2 regions of the Solibacillus sp. FSL K6-1126 genome follow, and region 2 is predicted to be linked to the other one. Evidence: a T-box and tRNA genes for the amino acid it is inferred to sense, from the RefSeq annotation. Region 2 holds a T-box; the other holds one or more tRNA genes.
What was found. The T-box of region 2 lies ahead of cysS (cysteine--tRNA ligase). A T-box ahead of a tRNA ligase gene usually reads a tRNA of that ligase, here a tRNA-Cys.

Region 1: it encodes a tRNA-Cys, which carries the amino acid that the T-box ahead of cysS (cysteine--tRNA ligase) is inferred to sense. The anticodon was not compared.

The regions. Positions count from the first base shown of each region.
Region 1 is NZ_JBBOPD010000001.1:3,638,048-3,645,599, reverse strand. Features, by position in the region: rRNA gene MHH44_RS18245 (23S ribosomal RNA) at 1-1,030, shown strand, start outside; rRNA gene rrf (5S ribosomal RNA) at 1,151-1,266, shown strand; tRNA gene MHH44_RS18235 (tRNA-Asn) at 1,281-1,356, shown strand; tRNA gene MHH44_RS18230 (tRNA-Ser) at 1,366-1,457, shown strand; tRNA gene MHH44_RS18225 (tRNA-Glu) at 1,475-1,549, shown strand; tRNA gene MHH44_RS18220 (tRNA-Val) at 1,577-1,652, shown strand; tRNA gene MHH44_RS18215 (tRNA-Met) at 1,671-1,745, shown strand; tRNA gene MHH44_RS18210 (tRNA-Asp) at 1,749-1,824, shown strand; tRNA gene MHH44_RS18205 (tRNA-Phe) at 1,847-1,922, shown strand; tRNA gene MHH44_RS18200 (tRNA-Thr) at 1,930-2,005, shown strand; tRNA gene MHH44_RS18195 (tRNA-Tyr) at 2,012-2,095, shown strand; tRNA gene MHH44_RS18190 (tRNA-Trp) at 2,106-2,179, shown strand; tRNA gene MHH44_RS18185 (tRNA-His) at 2,212-2,287, shown strand; tRNA gene MHH44_RS18180 (tRNA-His) at 2,327-2,402, shown strand; tRNA gene MHH44_RS18175 (tRNA-Gln) at 2,426-2,500, shown strand; tRNA gene MHH44_RS18170 (tRNA-Gly) at 2,513-2,587, shown strand; tRNA gene MHH44_RS18165 (tRNA-Cys) at 2,593-2,666, shown strand; tRNA gene MHH44_RS18160 (tRNA-Leu) at 2,711-2,791, shown strand; gene nagB (glucosamine-6-phosphate deaminase) at 3,204-3,935, shown strand; gene MHH44_RS18150 (DMT family transporter) at 3,966-4,844, opposite strand; gene MHH44_RS18145 (S66 peptidase family protein) at 4,972-5,883, shown strand; gene MHH44_RS18140 (DIP1984 family protein) at 6,118-6,627, opposite strand; gene MHH44_RS18135 (B3/B4 domain-containing protein) at 6,641-7,330, opposite strand; gene queG (tRNA epoxyqueuosine(34) reductase QueG) at 7,430-7,552, shown strand, end outside.
Region 2 is NZ_JBBOPD010000001.1:5,309-12,860, reverse strand. Features, by position in the region: gene ispF (2-C-methyl-D-erythritol 2,4-cyclodiphosphate synthase) at 1-477, shown strand; gene gltX (glutamate--tRNA ligase) at 684-2,144, shown strand; T-box leader at 2,245-2,466, shown strand; gene cysS (cysteine--tRNA ligase) at 2,560-3,963, shown strand; gene MHH44_RS00065 (Mini-ribonuclease 3) at 3,964-4,377, shown strand; gene rlmB (23S rRNA (guanosine(2251)-2'-O)-methyltransferase RlmB) at 4,515-5,243, shown strand; gene MHH44_RS00055 (NYN domain-containing protein) at 5,248-5,760, shown strand; gene sigH (RNA polymerase sporulation sigma factor SigH) at 5,855-6,478, shown strand; gene rpmG (50S ribosomal protein L33) at 6,556-6,702, shown strand; gene secE (preprotein translocase subunit SecE) at 6,743-6,928, shown strand; gene nusG (transcription termination/antitermination protein NusG) at 7,108-7,552, shown strand, end outside.

The DNA of each region.
Region 1 (7,552 bases), 3.6 Mb from region 2:
CAAGCGAAGCTGTGAATTGAAGCCCCAGTAAACGGCGGCCGTAACTATAACGGTCCTAAGGTAGCGAAATTCCTTGTCGGGTAAGTTCCGACCCGCACGAAAGGCGTAACGATCTGGGCACTGTCTCAACGAGAGACTCGGTGAAATTATAGTACCTGTGAAGATGCAGGTTACCCGCGACAGGACGGAAAGACCCCGTGGAGCTTTACTGTAGCCTGATATTGAATTTTGGTACAACTTGTACAGGATAGGTAGGAGCCAGAGATCTCGGAGCGCCAGCTTCGAAGGAGGCGTCGGTGGGATACTACCCTGGTTGTATTGAACTTCTAACCCATGCCCCTTAGCGGGGTAGGAGACAGTGTCAGGCGGACAGTTTGACTGGGGCGGTCGCCTCCTAAAGAGTAACGGAGGCGCCCAAAGGTTCCCTCAGAATGGTTGGAAATCATTCGTAGAGTGTAAAGGCATAAGGGAGCTTGACTGCGAGACCTACAAGTCGAGCAGGGTCGAAAGACGGGCTTAGTGATCCGGTGGTTCCGCATGGAAGGGCCATCGCTCAACGGATAAAAGCTACCCCGGGGATAACAGGCTTATCTCCCCCAAGAGTCCACATCGACGGGGAGGTTTGGCACCTCGATGTCGGCTCATCGCATCCTGGGGCTGTAGTCGGTCCCAAGGGTTGGGCTGTTCGCCCATTAAAGCGGTACGCGAGCTGGGTTCAGAACGTCGTGAGACAGTTCGGTCCCTATCCGTCGTGGGCGTAGGAAATTTGAGAGGAGCTGTCCTTAGTACGAGAGGACCGGGATGGACATACCGCTGGTGTACCAGTTGTCTTGCCAAAGGCATCGCTGGGTAGCTATGTATGGACGGGATAAGTGCTGAAAGCATCTAAGCATGAAGCCCCCCTCAAGATGAGATTTCCCATTACGCAAGTAAGTAAGACCCCTGAAAGACGATCAGGTAGATAGGTTCGAGGTGGAAGTGCGGTGACGCATGCAGCTGACGAATACTAATCGGTCGAGGACTTAACCACATTTTATTGCTCAATTCAATGAAACGTTTATCCAGTTTTGAAAGAATGAAAAATTATTATATAAATACTTGACAAATAAGAAAAGTATGATACAATAAATAATGTCTTTCGATTAAATAGTCTAGTGATGATGGCAAAGAGGTCACACCCGTTCCCATACCGAACACGGAAGTTAAGCTCTTTAGCGCCGATGGTAGTTGGGGGCTTCCCCCTGTGAGAGTAGGACGTCGCTAGGCTGTTATAGAATTATTCCGAAGTAGCTCAGTTGGTAGAGCATCCGGCTGTTAACCGGCAGGTCGCAGGTTCGAGTCCTGCCTTCGGAGCCATTAAATCTTGGAGAGTTGTCCGAGTGGCCGAAGGAGCACGATTGGAAATCGTGTATGCGGGTAACCCTGCATCAAGGGTTCAAATCCCTTACTCTCCGCCAGGCTTAATTTATAAAGAGGCCCGTTGGTCAAGTGGTTAAGACACCGCCCTTTCACGGCGGTAACACGGGTTCGAATCCCGTACGGGTCACCAAAAGATACATAAGTAGTATCCAGCATTGGAGGATTAGCTCAGCTGGGAGAGCACCTGCCTTACAAGCAGGGGGTCGGCGGTTCGAGCCCGTCATCCTCCACCATTAAACAAATAGTATTATCGCGGGGTGGAGCAGTGGTAGCTCGTCGGGCTCATAACCCGAAGGTCGCAGGTTCAAGTCCTGCCCCCGCAACCAAATGGTCCCGTGGTGTAGCGGTTAACATGCCTGCCTGTCACGCAGGAGATCGCCGGTTCGATCCCGGTCGGGACCGCCATTTTTTTAAAAAATTAATTTGTGGGTTTGTAGCTCAGTTGGTAGAGCATTAGATTGAAGCTCTAAGTGTCGGCGGTTCGATTCCGTCCAAACCCACCATATTTTTGCCGGTGTAGCTCAGTTGGTAGAGCAACTGACTTGTAATCAGTAGGTCGAGGGTTCGACTCCTTTCGCCGGCACCATTACCTGGAGGGGTAGCGAAGTGGCTAAACGCGGCGGACTGTAAATCCGCTCCTTAGGGTTCGGCGGTTCGAATCCGTCCCCCTCCACCATCCTTTTGATAGGGGCATAGTTTAAAGGTAGAACTACGGTCTCCAAAACCGTCAGTGTGGGTTCGATTCCTACTGCCCCTGCCAAATAACTTAAAAATACTTAAAATAATATAGTGGCGGTTGTGGCGAAGTGGTTAACGCACCTGATTGTGGTTCAGGCATTCGTGGGTTCGATTCCCATCAGTCGCCCCATTTTTATTTAGGTTTAAGTGTTAAAATTATAATATAGTGGCGGTTGTGGCGAAGTGGTTAACGCACCTGATTGTGGTTCAGGCATTCGTGGGTTCGATTCCCATCAGTCGCCCCATTCTATATCATAATTTAAATATTTGGGGTATAGCCAAGCGGTAAGGCAACGGATTTTGATTCCGTCATGCCCTGGTTCGAATCCAGGTACCCCAGCCATTTTTTTATTTTGCGGAAGTAGTTCAGTGGTAGAACACCACCTTGCCAAGGTGGGGGTCGCGAGTTCGAACCTCGTCTTCCGCTCCAAATATGGCGGCATAGCCAAGTGGTAAGGCACAGGTCTGCAACACCTTTATCACCGGTTCAAATCCGGTTGCCGCCTCCATATTTTATTTAATCGGAGAAACCGATTTTTTTTTACCTTATTTTGCCGAGTTGGTGGAATGGCAGACACGACGGACTCAAAATCCGTTGCCGCGAGGCGTGTGGGTTCAAGTCCCACACTCGGTATCTGAAAAAAAGACTTCACAGTTCATACTGTGAGGTCTTTTTTTATTTTTATAATCGATATATAAAGTCCCATAATCTTTTTAGAGAGCATAGAATAGATTATAGAATCCGACTTCAACAGTGGTATTTATAAGTGAAATTAGGAAAGAATAGATTCATCGATTCTTTTATATGATAATGAGAAAAATAAAGTCTGCGTACGGAATATTGGGAAATTAGTATGGGAGAATATCATATTATATACAAAGGAAATTAGTATGTTTTCCAGAAAATCCTGCACGTTTTTTCTGGCGTATTAAAATTATTTACTATAAAATTAACATAGTGATGTTAGGAATGAATTTTAAAAAAACGCATTTTATTTAAGTGATATAAATTATGGAATATAGCGAGGAAGTAGGGAATTAAACAAATGAATGTAGCAACAAATTTTAAGTGGATTGAAGCGGCAAACTATGGTGAGTTGAGTAAAATTGCTGCAACAATTTTTATAGATCAATTAAAAAAGGATAGTTCAACGGTATTTGGAATGGCTACAGGAGGTACCCCGGAAGGCTTTTATAAAAAGCTTGTAGCTGCGTATAAGGCAGGCGAAGTATCTTTTAAACAAGCCAAGTCTTTCAACTTGGATGAATATATCGGTATTAATCCGGCAAATGAAGCGAGCTACCATTATTATATGGACTATAACCTGTTTAATCATATCGATATGAAACGGGAAAATATTTATTTACCAGCTGGTAATAAGTCGAATTTAGAAAAAGCTGCCGCTGAATATGATGCATTGATTAATGCGGCGGGAAATATTGATATACAGCTTTTAGGAATTGGTGTAAATGGACATATCGGTTTTAATGAACCTGGAACTCCTTTTGATTTAGGTACAAATATTGTAGAGCTTGCACAGTCTACACGTGAAGCGAATCAAGTCTATTTTGATTCAATTGATGATGTGCCGACACATGCCATTACAATGGGAATCAAAACGATTTTAAGTTCTAAAAAGATTGTATTATTAATTTCAGGTGCATCAAAACAGGAGGCATTTGAACGTTTACGCAGCGGTGTCGTAACAGAAGATTTCCCTGCGAGCGCACTGCACAACCATCCAGATGTGACGGTTATTTATACAGATGTAAAATAAGGTAAAGGAGTGCATACATTGTGCACTCCATTATTTGATCGATGAAATAAATACTCCTGTAATTACCGCAATGCCTCCGATTACTTGAGCGATGAGGAGTTGCTCATTTAAAAACAGTACAGCAAAGATTGTGGCAAATAGAGGAATGAAGTTTAAATAGATTCCTGCTTTGTTTGCTCCTAATGAGACAACGCCATTGTTCCAGCTTAAAAAGGCAACTATCGAAGCAATGATCCCTACATAAAAAATCGCCCCAATTGTCGAAGCGTTCCATACGATTGCTTGTGATGTTGTTAGTAGTTCATATACTGCGAACGGAAGTAACATAATAGCTCCGATTGCAATCGTCACTAAAAACGTTGAATAACCCGGCAGCTTACCTGCGTACTTTTTAATGAGTAATGAATAGAAACTCCAGCACACTACCGCAATCAAAACGATTAAGTCCCCTTTGTTGAATGAAAATGAAAGCAGGCTTTGTAATGAGCCTCCGGATATAATAAAGAGCACTCCGGCTAAAGAAAGCAGTGTGCCGATCATTTGGAACTTCGTTAACCGTTCTTTTAAAAAGATAAAGCTCAGTATGTATATAATAATCGGTGTTGATGAATTCATTAAAGATGCATTAATGGATGTTGTATCATGCAAGCCGATGTAGACGAGTGTATTGAATGCGGCAACTCCTGTTATTGCTAAAATGATGACAGCACCCCAATGCTGTTTCAGCGCAGGCCATTCTTTTTTCGTCCGGTTGTAAGCGATTGGGAAAAATACTAGAAAGGCGACAATCCAACGTAAAAAGGCAAGTGTAATCGGAGGAATATCTCCTGAAACAGCTCGTCCAATTACAAAGTTGCCACCCCACAATAAAGTAGCCAAAATGAGCAGTAGCTGTGGTGGAAATTTCATTATTGAGCATCTCCTTATATTGGAAATTGATTTTATCTATTATAGGGACAACCACATGGAATTTGCAATGCGCTTTACATAAAACGCTATGATACAATAACGACAGAAGCAAAAGGAGGTCATTGGCATGAAAATTCGACCAGCAAGGTTACAGCATGGCGATACAGTAGGATTAGTTAATTTAAGTAGTCCGCTTAATATAGAATCATTAGGGGATAAATTAGCGTTTTTAGAGGAATTAGGTTTAAAGTATAAGCTTGGTAATACGGTACAGGCATACGAAGGCTATTTGGCAGGTTCCGACGAGGAGCGGATTAAAGACTTCCACCAAATGATTGTTGATCCGGAAGTGAAGGCAGTCTTTTTAGTGAAGGGCGGCTACGGAATCTCAAGAATCATCGATAAGATAAGCTATCCATTAATCGAGGACAATCCGAAAATAATTTGGGGCTTTTCCGATGTGACGACTTTACATACACAAGTAAACGAGTTTGCAAATTTAGTGACATTCCATGGTCCGATGCTGTCTAGTCCAAAAGGGGAACTGGACCCTCTTTCTAAAAAAATGTTCCAGCAGCTATTCCAGCCGATTGAAATTCAGTATACAGAAAGCATTTCACCTCTTACGACAATTATACCGGGAGCTGTACGCGGCGAATTGACAGGCGGAAATTTAAACCGTATTGTCAGCACACTTGGAACTAAATTTGAAATTGATGTGCGCAATAAAATTTTACTACTTGAAGATTTAGGTGAAACAATTGAGCAAATTGATTTAATGCTGAATCAGCTGCGTCTTTCAAGAAAGCTGGAGCTTGCAGCAGGCTTTGTAATAGCAGACTTTAATATGCCGGATGATACATACAGCTATGAAGATGTGCTGAAGGTAATAGAAGGGTATTTGAAGCCGTTTAACAAACCGGCAGTAGCAGGGTTTAAAATTGGCCACTGCGAGCCTAATATTGCGATTCCATTAGGTGTGGACGTATTATTAGATGCAGATGAAAAGACATTAAGCATTTTACCGGGTGTAGAGTAGGATTTAGCTGAAATAAAAAGCAAAGACACCTTTTCACGTGTAAGTGAGCAGGTGTCTTTTAATAACGGGCGAGCAAAAATACTCAATTACGATTGTGTTAGCTTTTACTATAGTTGGTTATGTGTGAAAGGTAACAGTGTAAACGGTAAAGGGTCATCGGTTTGACCATTAGTTGGGGATGCCGAAGCAAAAATCGCCCGTTATTACCTAGTTTGGAGTCTCACCGCCCTAGGTTTAGAAATAGTTACTGTCATCAAATTCAATTTCAACTTGATAGTTTTTGGCATTAATTAAATTGGAAAGGCGATGTGCTTCCTTTTCAAGCTCATTTGCACGGTTTCGGTATGTCATTGGATCATACAATGCTACACGGTAAAGTATGGCATCACCGGAATTATGGTAGAAAGCCTCTTTTTCCTCAGAACCAAGGTTTTTGCAAAATTGTGCTTCTGCACGTAATTGACTCGCAAGTTCAATCGCCTCTACAATAGGCATTTCCTCATCTTTAAACACAATAGTATTGTCGATATTAGCCCGGTAGATCAGGGCATCAAGTTTACGTGAATCATAACGAAGCTCTTTTAACTCGGCTTCAAGCATTTCGAGTGTATAATCAGGTGTTTTCGGCTGTTCGCCTTTTTCAATGATAGCATGTGTTAATGAATGCACTTGTATTGTTCGTTCCTGGATTCTTTTCGTAATGATACTTTTTAGTTTTACTGCCTCAGCTAAGTTTATAGTCAAACGATTTCACTCCTTAAATATGAACTTTTGGATTTTCCCTTGAAAGAATATGTACTTCATATTCGCCACCGCTAATTTGTGTAAACATGTTTCCTGCACTGCCTAGTATTTCAGCAGCTTCCTTTCCACTGAGGGAAGGGCGTAAATAAAAGATTTGCAGCGCATTTGTCGTAGCTTCTGTCACTGCCGTTCTTTTTGAATCAACAAAGGGGCTGCCGAATGGACCGGTTGCATCTTTGGCGTGGATGATGTTATCCAATGAATTAAAGCGTCCATTAATTCCTTCATAGCCTGTCGATGCATTGCCGACATTGATTTCCACATTACCATCAATACTTTCTGCATCATAAATGCCAACAGGAATTTCGTATTGCAGGGAGAAGAAGTTATTTAAATCAACAGCCGAATGGAACGGTGCTAAATATTGCTGTTTGGCGATACGGCGCATTAAGCTTTCCGCAGAGTGACGGTACCGGTTCGGGTCCCCGCCAAAAGCCTTCCAAAGCTGGCGCCACTCTTTAATACCAGGACGTTCTGTCACAGGTGTTTCCTGTAATTCCAAATATAGATTTTCCTGATAAAGTTGTGTGCGACCTTTAATCATTTGAGGAGATTCTTCAACGATAATTTTGCTATAATGGATAAGGCCAATTTTTAATTGCTCATTGACAGAAAAAAGAGCTTCATTTATTGAAATATTCATGAGAACACCTTCTTACATTGTTTTTAATGGGAGAAATACTAAAATATGTAATACGAAATAAGTTTATAATTATTGTATCATTTGAAAGGAGTATGTGAAATGAAAGTTCATCAACTTCAAGAAGATTTAGTGAAATACGCAGCATCTATTGGTGTTGATAAAATCGGATTTACGACCGCTGCTCCGTTTCATGAATTGAAAAACCGTCTGCGTCGTCAGCAA
Region 2 (7,552 bases):
ATGTTTCGAATTGGACAAGGGTTTGACGTTCACGAATTTGCAGAAGGACGTCCATTAATTTTAGGTGGTATTACAATTCCACATGAGCGCGGTTTAGTAGGTCATTCAGATGCCGATGTACTTTTACATACAGTAACAGACGCGGCATTAGGTGCAATTGGTGAAGGGGATATCGGCCGTCACTTCCCTGATACAGATCCGGAGTGGAAAGATGCAGATTCAGCGAAGTTACTTGAACACATCTGGAAGATGGTTGAAGAGCGCGGATATAAATTAGGCAATGTGGATTGTACGATTATGGCACAGCGTCCGAAAATGGCCCCATATATTTCACAGATGCAAAACCGTATCGCACAACTACTGAATGCCGAACCTTCGCAAGTTAATGTAAAAGCGACAACAACAGAGAAGTTAGGTTTTGTGGGCCGTGAAGAAGGAATTGCAGCAATGGCAACGATTCTTTTAGTAAAAGCATAAAGTGCGATAAAATTGAGGGCGTGTGTCAAAAATCGGCACACGCTACTTTAATTTAATAACTTACAGTGGTAGAATGGTTAAAGTTTAAAAGACATCTATTGTGCCGATATTGGACAATATAATGTCCGTTCATATCCATATAAAAGTAAATTTATTATATTCGGAAAAGGTCGAGCGTTTTGACGCTAAAATTAGGAGGCAATATTATGACGAAAACAGTTCGCGTTCGTTATGCACCATCGCCAACAGGATTCTTACATATCGGTGGCGCACGTACAGCATTATTCAATTATTTATATGCAAAACATCACAACGGTACTTTTGTAGTACGTATTGAAGATACAGATATTGAGCGTAATGTAGAGGGCGGGGAAGCTTCTCAACTTGATAACTTACGCTGGTTAGGCATTACACCGGATGAATCGATTGATATCGGTGGCCCATATGCACCTTACCGTCAAATGGAACGTCTTGATATTTATAAAGAGCATGCAGAAAAAATGCTGGAAAACGGACAAGCGTATAAATGTTTCTGTACTTCAGAAGAGCTTGAAGCATCACGCGAAAAACAAAAAGCACAAGGTGTTGCAGCACCTGCATATGATGGAAAATGCCGTCATTTAACAGCAGAGGAAGTTGCTGAAAAAGAGGCTGCTGGTATCCCGCACACAATTCGTATGCGTGTTCCGGAAAATGTTACGTATCAGTTCACTGATTTAGTTCGCGGCGAAGTATCGTTCGAATCAAAAGATATCGGCGACTGGGTACTTGTAAAAGCAAACGGTATTCCAACATACAATTATGCGGTAGTACTGGATGACCACTTCATGGAAATTACACATGTATTCCGTGGGGAAGAGCATTTATCAAACACACCAAAACAAATGATGATTTTTGACGCATTCGGATGGGAATATCCGCAATATGGTCATATGACATTAATCGTAAATGAAGAGCGCAAGAAATTATCGAAACGTGATGAATCAATCATCCAGTTCGTTACACAATACAAGGACCTTGGTTACTTACCGGAAGCGATGTTTAACTTCTTTGCATTGCTTGGCTGGTCACCGGAAGGAGAAGAGGAAATCTTCTCACATGACGAATTTGTAAAGCTGTTTGATGAAAAACGCTTATCAAAATCACCATCTATGTTTGATAAAACAAAACTAACATGGATGAACAACCAATATATTAAAAAAATGTCTCATGAAGAGGTAGTTGCTTTAGCATTGCCACACTTGCAAAAAGCGGGCTTACTTCCAGAAGAGCTGTCAGAAGAGCAACATGCATGGGCTTCTGATTTAATCGCGCTTTACCATGAGCAAATGAGCTTCGGTGCAGAAATCGTAGAATTATCGAGCCAATTTTTCACAGAAGAAATTGCATATGATGAAGAAGCAAATGAAGTGTTAGCGGGTGAAACTGTGCCGGCTGTTATGGCTTCATTTAAAACTCAATTAGAAGCTTTAGAAACTTTTGATGCCGCTTCAATTAAAGCAGCGATTAAAGCTGTACAAAAAGAAACGGGTGTAAAAGGTAAAAATCTGTTTATGCCAATCCGTGTTGTGACGACTGGTCAAACACATGGTCCGGAATTACCGAATGCCATTGCTTTAATCGGCAAGGAAAAAACAATTGCCCGTGTTGAAAAATTTGCAAAGTAATTCATTTTGTAAATAGGGAGCTTACTTAACAGTTCTCTAGAATGGATAAAATGATTGATTTTTCTGAAAATAGATGTAAAATGAATATAATTCTATAAGTGATAGCACGTTGAGAAGGAGAAGTACGCTGCGCACCCCTTATTAGAGAGGATCACCACCGGCTGAAAGTGATCCAGGTTAAGGCAAAGCTGAAATGCACCTTTGAGTATTTAACTGAATTTGAAGTAGGTTAAATCGATTTGTCCACGTTACAGGACTTTAAGCGGAAAAAGTATGGCTACTTTTTCAACCAGAGTGGAACCGCGCATCTAGCGTCTCTGTCACCTTCTTTAGGTGATGGAGACGCTTTTTTCATTTTAATGGCAAATTAACCCAATACACACCGAAAAGAGCAATATGAAAAAGGAGAGGCAATATGACGATTCAAATCTTCAATTCGTTGACAAGACAAAAAGAACCATTTATTCCGTTGGAGGAAGGCAAAGTAAAAATGTATGTATGCGGACCGACTGTATACAATTACATTCATATTGGGAATTCCCGTCCGGTAATCGTCTATGATACAGTACGTCGCTATTTACAGTATGCAGGCTATGAGGTGAAATTCGTTTCGAACTTTACCGATGTGGATGACAAAATTATTAAAGCAGCAAATGAATTAGGTGAAGAAACTTCTGTCTTAACAGATCGCTTTATCGCTGCTTACTTTGAAGATATTACGGCGCTTGGATGCCAAAAGGCGGATGCCCATCCACGTGTAACAGAGCATATGGATGATATTATCGAGTTCATAAAAGTGCTGATCGACAAAGGCTACGCATATGAATCCCAAGGCGATGTTTATTATCGTACGCGTAAATTCAATGGCTACGGTAAGTTAAGTCACCAATCTATCGATGATTTAAAAGTAGGAGCACGTATTGAAGCCGGCGAGAAAAAGGAAGACCCGTTGGATTTCGCATTATGGAAAGCGGCGAAAGCAGGCGAAATTAAGTGGGCATCACCATGGGGAGAAGGACGTCCAGGATGGCATATTGAGTGTTCTGTAATGGCACGTGAGCATTTAGGTGATACAATCGATATTCACGCAGGCGGACAGGATTTAACATTCCCTCACCATGAAAACGAAATTGCCCAATCTGAAGCGCATAATGATAAAACATTCGCGCGTTATTGGATGCATAACGGCTATATTAATATTGATAATGAAAAAATGTCAAAATCACTGGGCAACTTTATATTAGTGAATGATATCCGCCAGCAAATTGACCCGCAAGTGTTGCGTTTCTTTATGCTGTCTGTTCATTACCGTAATCCGATCAACTTCGCTCAGGATTTAGTGGAAGCAGCTAAAAATGGTTTAGACCGTATTCGTACATCTTATACGAATGTGGAGCACCGTCTCACATCTTCTGCAAGTTTAGGGGATAACAGTGAGCAATGGCTTGAAAAAATTGGTCAGATTAAAGTTGATTTCGAAAACGCGATGAATGATGACTTTAATACAGCAAATGCGGTTTCGGCGCTATTTGAACTTTCCCATATTGCCAATGTGTATTTAAACGAAGCAAATACGGATAAAGAAGTATTGCAGGCAATTTTAACGATGTTTGATACAATTGGAAATGTACTAGGTATTCATATAAAAGTAGAAGCAGGCTTACTCGATGAAGAAATTGAGGCATTAATCGAGGAACGTAATCAAGCCCGCAAAAACCGTGATTTCGCTCGTTCAGATGAAATCCGTGACCAACTGCTGGGCATGGATATTGTGCTTGAAGACACTCGTCAAGGTACACGCTGGAAACGAGGACAGTAAATGCAAAATTTAACACCACATGATGTCATACAGCTAAATGCACTGGCGCTCGCTTATATGGGCGACGCCGTGCTGGAACAAAGAATTCGGGAACATTTAATATTGTCGGGCCGCGCAAAGCCTAACACATTGCATAAAGAGGCGACAAAATATGTTTCGGCCAAGTCCCAGTCCAATATTGTACATCGTATGATCGAAGAAAATTACTTAACAGAAGAAGAGCAAGCTGTTTTCCGTAGAGGACGCAATGCCAAATCAGGATCTGTTCCGAAAAACACAGATGTACGCACATATCGTAATAGCTCAGGATTTGAAGCGGTTTTAGGCTTCTTATTCCTTAGCAAAGAACATCATCGCGCAAATGAAATAATCGATTACGCAATCGAAATTGTCGAACAGGCAAAAGGAGTGTAACTATGGCAGAGAAAAGACAGCAAAATCGTAAACCAAAAGATTTTAAAGGGCGCGATAAAAAAGCAGATACTTTTAAAACTCAGGAGAAAAAGCAACAAGAAAAGCCGCAATCTGCCCAGGAAGAACTATCAGGAGAAATGATTGCAGGAAAAAATCCGGTACTTGAGGCACTTCGCGCAGGCCGAGAAATCAATAAGTTATGGATTGCTGAAGGCGTTAAGAAAACAGGTGTACAGGAGTTAATGGACTTAGCGAAAGAGCAAGGTGTCCTCGTGCAGTTTGTACCAAAGCAAAAAGTTGATAAGCTTGCAGAAAATCATCAGGGGATTGTGGCATCGGTCGCGGCATATGACTATGCAGAATTGGACGATCTATTTGCCGCAGCGAAGGCAAAAAGCGAAGACCCGTTCTTTTTAATACTGGACGAGTTGGAAGATCCGCATAACTTAGGATCGATTATGCGTACAGCAGATGCGATCGGTGCACATGGTATCATTATTCCGAAGCGTCGCGCAGTCGGTTTAACAGCAGTAGTTGCTAAAGCATCCACAGGTGCTATCGAGCATGTACCTGTTGTGCGTGTGACCAATTTGGCCCAAACGGTGGATGAGCTAAAAGACCGCGGTGTATGGATTGCCGGAACAGATGCAAAAGGTTCGGCAGATTATCGTAAAATGGATGCAACATTACCGCTTGCATTAATTATTGGTAGTGAAGGTAAGGGAATGAGCCGTCTTTTAAAAGATAAATGTGACTTCTTATATCACTTACCGATGGTTGGTCATGTAACATCATTGAATGCTTCCGTAGCAGCGGCATTACTTATGTATGAAGTGTACCGCAAACGACAAGAAGCTAACGGATGAGGTCATGCAGAACATATTGCTAGTAGACGGCTATAACATGATCGGTGCATGGAGTGAGCTTCGTCCGTTACGCGAGCCTCACTTCGAAGATGCACGTGATCGGTTAATTGAACGAATGGCGGAGTATAAAGCGCATACAGGCTGGCGTGTTATTGTTGTATTTGACGCGCATCTTGTTCCGGGCACTGAACAACTTTATATTCAGCATGCCGTGGAAGTGCTTTATACACGTAAAAACGAAACAGCGGACGAGCGCATTGAAAAATTATCGAACGAATTAAAAGGACGAAAAATCCAAATACACGTCGCAACATCCGATATGACTGAACAAAATGTTGTATTTGGTCATGGTGCATTAAGAAAATCGGCACGTGAGCTTGAAATTGAAATGCAAATTATTCAATCTAAAATTTCATCCAAAGTAAAAGAATCGACCGACGAAAAACCGGCCTCAAGAATCAAGCTATCAAAAGAAGTGGAACTACAGTTTGAAAAATGGAGAAGAGGGCTCAAGTAATAGATTGCCCGTTATTTCCAATTAAGTTATACTATTCCTAATTATTCTAGCGTAACTGAGGTGATTTTCATTGCTTAAAAGTGAGAAGTTACAAATGGTACTACGTTTTGAACATTTGACAGATGAAGAGCTTGTAGAACAAGTGCATCTAGGCAATACAGATGCGTTAGATTTTTTAATTTCAAAATACCGATTGTTTGTTAAGGCGAAAGCGCGGTCGTATTTTTTAATTGGTGCGGACAAAGAAGATATAATTCAAGAAGGAATGATTGGCTTATATAAAGCGATTCGGGATTTTAAAGAGGACAAGCTTGCGTCATTCCGTGCCTTTGCAGAACTTTGCATTACACGGCAAATTATTACGGCAATTAAAACAGCTACTAGACAAAAGCATATTCCGCTAAATTCATATGTTTCTTTAGATAAGCCAATTTACGATGAAGAATCAGAGCGCACACTGATGGATATTATTACGAGTCCTATTTCGGACGATCCTGAGTATTTGATGATTAATCGCGAAGATTATCTTTATTTGGAAGAGAAGATGGGTGAAGTATTAAGCGAACTCGAACAGCAGGTGTTGGTTCGTTATTTGGAAGGACAATCCTATAATGAAATTTCTGAAGAATTGGATCGACATGTAAAATCCATTGATAATGCATTACAGCGGGTGAAGCGCAAATTGGAGCGTCATCTTGAACTAAAAGAAATGACTTAAACACCATGAGCCTTTATTGACAGTGGGAAATTTAGGTGTTAGTCTTTAAAGGACAAACTGCCGAAAAGGTGATAAACATGGCAAAGAAAGTCGTTTTAAGTTGTGAAAAATGTGGTTCAAGAAACTACAGTGTCCCGAAAAAAGAAGGGGCAAGCGAGCGTTTAGAACTGAAGAAATTTTGCTCTCACTGTAATGAGCATACAATGCATAAACAAACGTTATAAATGAAAATAGATTAATTCGTTGTTCGGAGGTTAGGCAAAGATGAGTAAAGTAACAAACTTTTTACAAGAAGTCGGCTCAGAAATGCGCAAAACAAGTTGGCCGAAAAGTAAAGAGTTAACGAAGTATACGGTAGTAGTAGTTTCTACAGTTATCGTAATGGCGTTATTCTTTACAGCAATAGATTTAGGAATCTCAGAATTATTCCGTTGGTTCTTGTCTCTGTAAGCTATATCATGTTAATATTTCGAAATAGCCCGTCCATGCCATATAACGGGTTTTTTCATTTGTTAAAAAATGCTGACAGCTTAATTTAAAGAAATAGATTATTGAAGTTTTGTGATCAGGGAAATATATACCCTACACACATAATGTAAAGGAGGGACGGACGATTTAGTCCTACCTATATGGAGAAAAATTGGTATGTAGTTCATACGTATTCCGGTTATGAAAACCGAGTAAAAGCAAATCTTGAAAAACGCGTGGAAACGATGGGAATGCAAGATAAAATTTTCCGTGTAATCGTAGCTGAGCATGAAGAAATCGATGTAAAAGAAGACGGCAAGAAAAAAGCGGTAATGCGTAAAATCTTCCCAGGTTACGTTTTAGTAGAATTGATTATGACAGATGACGCTTGGTATGTCGTTCGTAATACACCTGGTGTGACAGGATTTATCGGTTCTTCGGGCGGCGGTGTAAAACCAACTCCTTTATTACCGGAAGAAGCGGAACGTCTGCTTGCACAAATGGGTATGAACGAATCCTTATTAGGTGAAGTTGAGATTTCTGTTGGTGAAGTTGTAGAAGTTCTAGAAGGACCATTTGCACATTTCCAAGGTCGCGTAGAAGAAG